2 regions of the Sporomusa aerivorans genome follow, and region 1 is predicted to be linked to the other one. Evidence: a T-box and tRNA genes for the amino acid it is inferred to sense, from the RefSeq annotation. Region 1 holds a T-box; the other holds one or more tRNA genes.

Region 1 (4,836 bases):
CGTTAATATTTACCTCAGTATAGTCACATTTCGCATTAAATACTATATCCACGGCAAGTGTTTCACTCATAATATACTCTTTATATTGCTGTACAATTTTTTCGAGTAAATCATTACCAGCCATGTAGATTATAATTTTGTCAACAACTTCAAAAGAACTGCCTTTTCTCATGTTTTGCAGCTTACTAATAATTTCTCTCGCATAGCCTTCGGTTTTTAATTCTTCTGAAATATGGGTGTCCAGAACTACGCCCAGTTCACCCTCGCTGGCAACGGCAAACCCATTGCGGCCGTTCATAGTTATCAAGAGATTATCACTGTTAAGTTCAATCGAAGTTCCATCGGCATCAATTGTGATGCTTTGTCCGGAAGATACCTTAAGCGCCAGTTCCACCTGATCGGCTTCAGTAATTGCTTTTTTAATACCCGCCAGCAACTTACCGTAAGTCTTCCCTAACACCGGCAAATTGGGCTTGGCCGTGTAACTTACATAGTCGGACATACTGGCATTTACCACTATTTCTTTGATATTGAGTTCTTCTTTAATGATGTCAAGATAGTAGTCCGGCAGTTCCTTCGTGCTGACGAGCATCTTGGGAAGCGGTTGTCTGTTTTTGATATTCGCAAGGTTCCTCGTGCTGCGGCCCAGTCCACAAATCCTATAAGCCAGCTCCATTTCTTTTTCCAGTTTGGCATCAACCAGCGTTTCGTCATATTCCGGCCACAGGCATAAATGTACGCTTTCCGGAGCCTGTGAATTGATACCGAATACAAGATTTTGATAAATTTCCTCAGTGATGAACGGCACAAAGGGAGCGGCAACAATCACCAGTTTTTTCAGGACGGTGTGCAGAGTACAGTACGCATCAATTTTGTCCTCGGTCATTTCCATGGACCAATATCTTACTCTATTACGCCGCACATACCAGTTGGAAAGTTCATCAGTGAATTCTTCAATCAGTTGTGCAGCACCGGTGATTTTATAAGCATTTAAATACTCATCGACCTTGTTAATCAGGGTGTTGAGCTTGGAGATAATCCATCTGTCCATAACGTGACTGCTCTGTCTGCCCTGATATTTCGCCGGATCAAACTGGTCGATTTCCGCATATAGCACGTAAAAGGAATAAACATTCCACAACGTATTGATAAATTTCCGCTGCGCCTCAATTACAGCCTCTTCATAAAAACGTGAAGGCAGCCAGGGAGCACTGGCAGTATAGAAGTACCAGCGCAGGGCATCGGCGCCTTGATTGTCTAATACGGTAAACGGATTTAGGACATTGCCTTTATGTTTAGACATTTTTAGGCCTTGTTTATCGAGTATATGCCCCAGTACAACGCAATTTTCAAATGAACTTTTACCAAAAACAGCAGTCGAAATCGCCAGCAGAGTATAGAACCAGCCGCGTGTCTGGTCAACAGCCTCGGAAATAAACTGTGCCGGGAAGTTTTGTTCAAACAGTTCTTGGTTCTCAAACGGGTAGTGATGCTGGGCAAACGGCATCGACCCGGAATCATACCAGCAGTCGATGACTTCACTGACTCGCTGCATCCTTTTGCCGCAATGATGGCAATTCATCTGTACTTTGTCAATGTATGGCTTATGCAGGTCGATGCCATCAGGCACATCCAACCCCTTTTCCTTAAGTTCCGCTATGCTGCCGATGCATTCCTTATGTCCGCATTCGCATTCCCAAATCGGCAAAGGTGTGCCCCAGTAGCGCTCACGGCTGAGCCCCCAGTCTATTACGTTTTCCAGGAAATTGCCGAAACGGCCTTTTCTGATGTTATCCGGATACCAGTTAATCTTGTCGTTATTTTCTAAGAGCTTATCCCGCAACGATGACATTCTGACAAACCAGGATATGCGGGGATAATATAAAAGCGTGGTATCGCAGCGCCAGCAGAATGGATAGGAATGCAGATATTTTTCCGCCTTATACAGAACACCATTTTCTTGAAGGAATGCCAGTATCTTTTCATCAGCTTTCTTGACAAATGTCCCCTGCCAGAGAGTCACTTCTTCCACAAAATTACCTTGCGCATCCACCAGATTTACGAGCGGCAGATCATGCTTTTGTCCAACCCGGTTGTCATCTTCCCCATAAGCCGGAGCGATATGCACAGTTCCTGTACCGTCACTCAGAGTAACAAAATCTCCGTGCACAACATAATAAGCTTTTTTCTCCGGTTGAGTGAAACGGAACATCGGCTCATATTCCCTGCCCAGCAATTCTTCCCCTTTGAACTCGCGCACCAGTTCGTATTCGCCTTCCAGGCAGTTTAGCAGTTCTTTCGCCAGAATTAAATGCTCTTCTTTATTGGTAACTTCAACATAATCATAGGCCCGGTTAACAGCCAACGCTACATTGCTGGGCAGTGTCCACGGGGTAGTCGTCCAAACGAGAATCGCGGTATTTTCCCCTTTGAGTCTGAATTTGACATAGGCCGAATTGTCTTTAACATCCTTATAGCCCTGTGCCACTTCATGAGAAGACAAAGCGGTGCCGCAACGCGGGCAATACGGAACAATTTTGTGTCCGTTATATAATAAATCTTTATCCCAAAGTTGCTTCAACGACCACCAAACCGATTCAATATATTTGTTATGGTAGGTAACATACGGGTTCTCCATGTCAATCCAAAATGCCACCCGTTCCGACATTTCCTTCCATTGTGCAGCATAGGCAAACACGCTTTCTTTGCACTTTTTCACAAAATCTTCAACGCCATATTTTTCAATTTCCGGCTTGCCGGAAATGCCCAGCTTCTTCTCAACTTCAAGTTCAACCGGCAGGCCATGTGTATCCCAGCCGGCTTTTCGCAAAACCCTATATCCCTTCATGACCTTATATCGTGGAATGAGATCTTTTATAACCCGGGTAACGACGTGACCGATGTGCGGAGCGCCATTTGCAGTCGGCGGTCCGTCATAAAATGTAAAATACTCCTTGCCCGCGTTCATGTTAAAGCTTTTGGCAATGACCTTTTTCTCTTCCCATAAGGCCAGTATTGATTTTTCCATTTCTACAAAATTATTTTTGGGACTTACTTTCTTATACATATTCTGTTGCTCCTTCCTCTTTTGCTAAACGCTTCAAAGTCTTGTATACCGGAGAATATCTATAATAAAGAAAACACGGCTTGCGCCGAGCCTTTGGCGAAAGCGGAAGCCGATGTTGCCCTTATCCAGGCGAAAGTTATACTTTCTATCAGGAGAACAAAAACGCTTCGTCCATTAGTCAGGACGAAGCGTTTACTTCGTTATACCACCTTAATATTCTCAGGTACTGCATACCTTATCCTTTAACGCAGGAATACGGATTAACCTACTAAGCATTCAGTCATCAGCTCTCAGGTGATTTTCTTCCGGCAACTCCCTGCAGGTTCTCAGCACTCCCCGCTCTCTGTACGGTTCTATTCCCGCAATACTCTTCCTGTTCACAGCTTTTCAAGAAATTATATTAAAATGTTATTCAAGATTATACTTCTTCAATTGAGGAATGTCAAACTTTCCTGCTCAATTATCCGTGGCGTTTGTCAAAAGGTACTTTAACAAGACTAGGGACGGTGGTTGCGTCTTTATCTCATAAGACGAACCACCGTCTCTGCGTCTAACTTTTTAATTGCCTTACTTGTTCCTTGCTCATCTTCATTTGTGGGGCTGATTGTAATATATTAGCAACAGCCATGACCTGTCCGCAAGCAATTATACACCCGCGAAGCTTATCTGCGGTTAGGCCAGTTGCTAAAATTGACAGACTTACTTAGAGTTGAACTCTTAATTCCGGCGGGAAACAACACCTGAAAACTACTTCCTTTCCCCAACTGACTGACTACCGCAATATTACCGTCATGTGCCTGCACAATCCATTTTGCGATAGCAAGACCAAGCCCAAATCCGCCCTTTTGCCGGGTTCTGGCCTGATCCACCCGGCAAAAGCGTTCGAAGATCTTCTGTTGGTCCTCCGCGTTTATGCCAATGCCGGTATCCTTTACAGATAATTGTACCATTTTATTAACCAGCTCCTCCGTAAGCTGTAAGCTTACATGAACAGCCCCGTCCCGCGGAGTATATTTTATCGCATTATCTAAAAGAAGTGTTAATAATTGCACCAGACGTTCCCGGTCAGCATAAATCATAGCCTGCTCGGGCACTTCCAAGGTAAGCGAAATTGCCTTATCCTGCGCTCGCTGTTCAAACTTTCTGACTACCCGTTTTGCTTCAAAACAAAAATCGAATAGACTTTTATCAATCTCAACCGTACCGGAATCTGCCCTGGCTAAAGTTAACATATCGCCAACCAATCTAGACAATCGGTTCATTTCATCTCTAATATCAGCTAATAATTGAACTGAAAAAGGAGACATCTTGTCCCCCTCCCGTTTATCAATAATTTCAAGTGCGGAACGAACAATGCTGAGAGGGGTACGAAGTTCATGAGAAGCATCGTCGACAAATTGCCTTTGACGTTCTAACGATCTACGTATTGGTATAATGGCTCTACTGGCTAAAAAGTGAGAAGCGAAAGCAACAACAATCATAAATAAGCCAACAGAAATACTTAATGCATGAACTAACTCACTTAAAAAGCTGTTATAAGCCTCAAGATTTTTTCCGGCATACAAGGTTCCTACAAAATTACTATCAAGATACACGGGATACGCCGCTACGGCAACCGAGATATTTTTTCCGTTAAATGTACTAATCTCAACAATATCACTATATATACCTTCCCATTGTGAAGCTTTCTTGTAAATTTCCTGCTGTATTTCAAGAGGCTCAGTAGTATTTCTCGCTTGTCCATTTGCATCTACAAAAAAGTAAAATAT
Region 2 (4,836 bases), 1.3 Mb from region 1:
ATAAAAGTCTTCGTCGGACCGGCCGCCTTTAATGACTGGATACACAAGGCGGATTTTATCTGGTTAATAAAGTCTGCCAAGGTTAGTGGCTGACTAAGCTCTCCTACTCTCCCCAAACCGCTGCCGGGTCCGGTGTTTTGCAGTAAATAGTCGTCATAGGCCACTTCTTCATAGGGATGGGCGGCAAGCATAGCGCTGACTACCTGTGAACGTATACTCAGCGGTATAATTGTCTCCAGGCGATATTCTTCCACATATTCAAGCTTATTCTGCTCACCGATATATGGGGATGTGCCTGCGAGCGGTAAGAATGTTCCGACACCCTGAGTCTGAAAAGTACAATGGCTATAGTTGCCGATATGTCCTGCGCCTGCCGCTGTCATTGCGGCCCGCACTGTTTCCACATGGGAAACAGGAACAAAAACTACCAGCTTATGCAGCTTCTCCTGGTAAACCGTTGTCAATGGCACAACGTTCCGGAGATTGAGTTTCCTGGCTAGCACATCATTTACGCCCCCTGGCGCACTGTCAAGATTGGTATGGGCAGCATATACCGCGACATCCTTCTTAATGAGGGACGCCAGCATATTACCCTGCGGCGAATCGGTGCGAATTCGGGTAAGGCCTTTAAAGAGTAATGGATGATGGGCAACAATCATATCTGCCTGTACCGCAATTGCTTCCTCAACAACTGCTGTATCCACGTCAAGCGTTACCAGTACTTTATGTATGTCCTGATCCGGCCTGCCTATCAGCAGCCCGACATTATCCCAGCTTTCCGCAAAATGTTTCGGGGCCAGTTGTTCCACTTCGGCAATAATATCACGACACTTTACAGACATGCTATCCTATCCTCCAGTTCATTGAGCCTGCGGGTGTACTCTCTGTACTTCTCAGAATTAATTACTTCACTGCCGCCTGCCGCCATCGCGGCAACAACATTTCGCAAATGGTCAATCAGTTCCTGAATGTGCTGCTTTAAGAGTGGTGGTTTTGTTTGCCAGAGCAAAGGCCCTATTTCATTCAGGATAGGTTCCACAGGTTGCATTTCTCCGGGCTCAGCCGCAATAATCTGGTATAACTTGCCCTCTTCCTGCACAAGTTGTTCATCTATGATTATCCAATTGTTAACGTATAGCCAGGTTCTGACAAGGGATGCTGCAATCATTGGCTGCAAAATAAGACGCTTCAATGTTGCTGTTACTTCCGGCCGTGCACTTAAAATCTCAATGATATTTGCACCACCCATGCCAGCGATAACAGCAACATCGGCTTCACCGGGCCGGAGCACTTCCAGGCCATTTCCCTGACGGACAGAAATTGCATGGTCCAGATGGTAAGCGGCAACAGCCCCTTGCGCCGATAAGTACGGACCATGATGAACATCACCGGCAATGGCACTGGCAGTAATTTTTTGCTGCATAAGATATATCGGTAAATAGGCATGATCAGTGCCAATATCTGCAATAGTGACTCCTGTTGGCACCATGTTGGCAATTGTTTGCAATCGTTGACCTAATTTCACGTAATAATCCTCCCGGCAGGTTTTCTTTGATAGTATTTCGCTTCCCGGCTATAAAATCCTTCGGTAATTTACCATAGAAAAAACCTGCGAATCAATTCGCAGGTTTTTTTCTATGGTGGGCGATGACAGGATCGAACTGCCGACATCCTGCTTGTAAGGCAGGCGCTCTCCTGGCTGAGCTAATCGCCCATATCTAGATAATAAAGGAATACCCTTCCTCACTTCCGCTCGGAAGTAAGCGACTCACTCAGGTTCTCATTTCGCCTATCGGCTCGTGAGAACCTGGTTCGCTGCTTATGGTGACCCGTAAGGGAATCGAACCCTTGATACCGCCGTGAAAGGGCGGTGTCTTAACCGCTTGACCAACGGGCCATAAATAGTATACTGTATTCAGGTTGCAGTTAGCGGTAACTACATTTTGCTGCAGTATCCAGCGCCCTGTTTACTGATAACTGATAACTGAATTGGTGGGCCCACCTGGGATCGAACCAGGGACCAGCCGGTTATGAGCCGGCTGCTCTACCGCTGAGCTATAGGCCCTAAAGATGTTAAAACAGGTTTTCCGAAGAAAGCCTGTTTTACTAACGTAATAACTGGCTCCTCGAGTAGGACTCGAACCTACGACCGATCGGTTAACAGCCGATTGCTCTACCAACTGAGCTATCGAGGAATATCGCCAACGTTGATTATTATAAAGCAATGTCTTTATTACGTCAAGAGTTTATTCAGTTTTATTCAAGAAAATCTTTCAGTTTCTTACTGCGGCTGGGATGACGCAGTTTACGAAGGGCCTTGGCTTCTATTTGACGAATACGCTCACGGGTAACGCCAAAATATTGTCCTACTTCTTCAAGAGTACGGGCCCGGCCATCGTCTAAACCAAAACGGAGACGCAGGACTTTTTCTTCCCGCGGAGTCAACGTTTCCAACACTTCTTCCAACTGTTCCTTAAGCAGCATGAATGATGCAGCTTCAGCAGGAGCCGGTGCATCCTGATCTTCAATAAAGTCGCCTAAATGGGAATCTTCCTCTTCCCCGATGGGTGTTTCCAGTGAAACTGGTTCCTGGGCAATTTTCATAATTTCCCGTACCCGTTCAACACTGACATCCATTGCTTTGGCCACTTCTTCAGGTGAAGGCTCACGGCCCAGTTCTTGCAGCAGTTGCCGTGACACTCTGATAAGTTTGTTGATAGTTTCCACCATATGAACAGGGATACGAATGGTTCTTGCCTGGTCAGCGATGGCTCTGGTAATCGCCTGGCGTATCCACCAGGTGGCATAGGTACTAAACTTATACCCCTTATTGTAGTCAAATTTTTCTACAGCCTTAATTAACCCCAGGTTACCCTCCTGGATAAGGTCAAGAAACAGCATACCGCGCCCAACATAACGTTTAGCAATACTTACCACTAAGCGTAAATTCGCCTCAGCAAGACGGCGTTTAGCTTCCTCATCCCCTTGCTCCATGCGCTTGGCCAGTTTAATTTCTTCGTCCGCAGTTAAGAGCGGTACCCGGCCAATCTCTTTAAGGTACATCCGAACAGGATCATCAATGCTAATGCCTTCAGGAATGGTAAGATCTATATCTACTTCTTCGGCAGTTGATTCAATCTCGGACATATCTGGACCTTCGATCAATTCAACATCCGGGACTTCGTCTACAATCTCAATACCCTTGTTATTAAAAATTTCATACATGTCATCAATTTCGTCAGGGCTCATATCTTCAGTTTGCATAGTATCCATAATTTCAGAATATGTCAACATACCACGCTTTTTCCCTTTGTGTAACAACTCATTGACTTGTTCGCCCGGTGCATTTTTTTTATCAGCCATAGTTTTCCCCCCTTCCTTTGGCAATAGACAGTGATACAAAATTCCATGCTTGTTTATTAATGGTGTAATTTGCTAATTTCATGTTTAATTCGCTGACTTTCCGCAAGTTCCTGCAGAAAGCTACTATCCCCCATGCGTTCTAATTCATCGGCCATAAGCCGGTGTTGTTCATATAAGACTGTTAAATGTGCCAAGCGGATGGTTTTTATACAGTCGTCCGCAAACTTGACTACATCATCAAACTGTATCTCCATTAACATAATATGTGAAAACTCACTATTTGCTTTTTCCGTTAAATCGTTTACCATAGCATTGAGATTTGCCTGCGTTATATTTTTCTCCATATTATACGCATTAAATATGAAATTAATAATCTCTTGCTGTAAGGCTCCTTGTATTTCTTGTGGCGAAATTTTTGCAAATACATAGGGAACAAGCGATAAATCTTCGCACATCAGTCTGATAAGCTGCCGTTCAGCCTGTACAACCGCTGGAGCCGGTTGCTTATATAAGAGTGCAATATTAATAGTTTTCCCGTTATTTACATTTTTATCCTTTTTCACTTGAACAATATACTTTGATATTTCACTGCGTAAAGCACTTTCATCTACAGATAGTGTTTGCGACAAGCGGGTTATATGTGCATTAACCTCTACTGCATTATCTGCTTCCGCCAGAATAGGGGCTAATTTGCCGACTACGGCGATCTTACCCTGAACAGTAGAATAATCATCTGCTTTTAGCGCCTGCGCAAGCTGATAGTCCAGAAGCGGCTGAGCAGAAGTTAAAAGCCCTGAAAAAGCGGCGCTACCATGTCTTCTGACAAATTCATCAGGATCTTTGCCATCAGGTACAGACACCACTTTAATCGCTGCCCCCATGGTACGCACAGTGCTTAGTGCCCGGAGCGTGGCATTCTGACCAGCGGCATCACTATCGTAAGAGAACAGTAATTCGGCGTTCAGCTTTATTAGATTCCTCGCCTGTTCTGAAGTAAACGCAGTCCCTAAGGAAGCAACTACATTGCGGATGCCATGAGTATACAGAGTTAGCACATCCATATAACCTTCAACTATAATCACCTGGCCTGTATCACGAATATGTTTATAAGCGTTATCAAAACCGTATAACACATGACGTTTATTAAAAACTTGTGTTTCCGGTGAATTAAGGTATTTCGGCTGGGTATTGTCCAGAACTCTGCCGCCAAAACCAATTACCCGTCCCCGGATATCATTTATTGGAAACATAATCCGATTACGAAAACGGTCGTAAACACCATCGCCGGAAGTACGGGCAACCGTTAGTCCTGCTTTAAGCACTATATCCAGTTCAATACCTCTGTCACTGAATGTTGATGATAGTTTATCCCATAACGGTGGAGCGAACCCCAGCTTAAAAAAATCAATCCATTCAGTGGAAATACCACGGCTTGCTAAATATTCCCGCGCCGGTTGGCCGAATTTAGTCTTG

What was found. A T-box is a leader RNA that pairs with one kind of tRNA and senses whether it is charged. The one in region 1 lies ahead of ileS (isoleucine--tRNA ligase), so its partner is inferred to be a tRNA-Ile.
Region 2: it has a tRNA-Ile gene. The T-box ahead of ileS (isoleucine--tRNA ligase) is inferred to sense a tRNA for this amino acid. The anticodon was not compared.

The regions. Positions count from the first base shown of each region.
Region 1 covers NZ_CP156926.1:1,990,715-1,995,550, reverse strand. Annotated here, with positions in the region: gene ileS (isoleucine--tRNA ligase) at 1-3,067, opposite strand, end outside; T-box leader at 3,244-3,457, opposite strand; gene SATMO3_RS09070 (sensor histidine kinase) at 3,730-4,836, opposite strand, start outside.
Region 2 covers NZ_CP156926.1:3,305,951-3,310,786, reverse strand. Annotated here, with positions in the region: gene SATMO3_RS15675 (Nif3-like dinuclear metal center hexameric protein) at 1-842, opposite strand, end outside; gene SATMO3_RS15670 (tRNA (adenine(22)-N(1))-methyltransferase TrmK) at 833-1,525, opposite strand; tRNA gene SATMO3_RS15665 (tRNA-Val) at 1,639-1,714, opposite strand; tRNA gene SATMO3_RS15660 (tRNA-Glu) at 1,823-1,897, opposite strand; tRNA gene SATMO3_RS15655 (tRNA-Ile) at 1,991-2,065, opposite strand; tRNA gene SATMO3_RS15650 (tRNA-Asn) at 2,120-2,195, opposite strand; gene rpoD (RNA polymerase sigma factor RpoD) at 2,257-3,363, opposite strand; gene dnaG (DNA primase) at 3,420-4,836, opposite strand, start outside.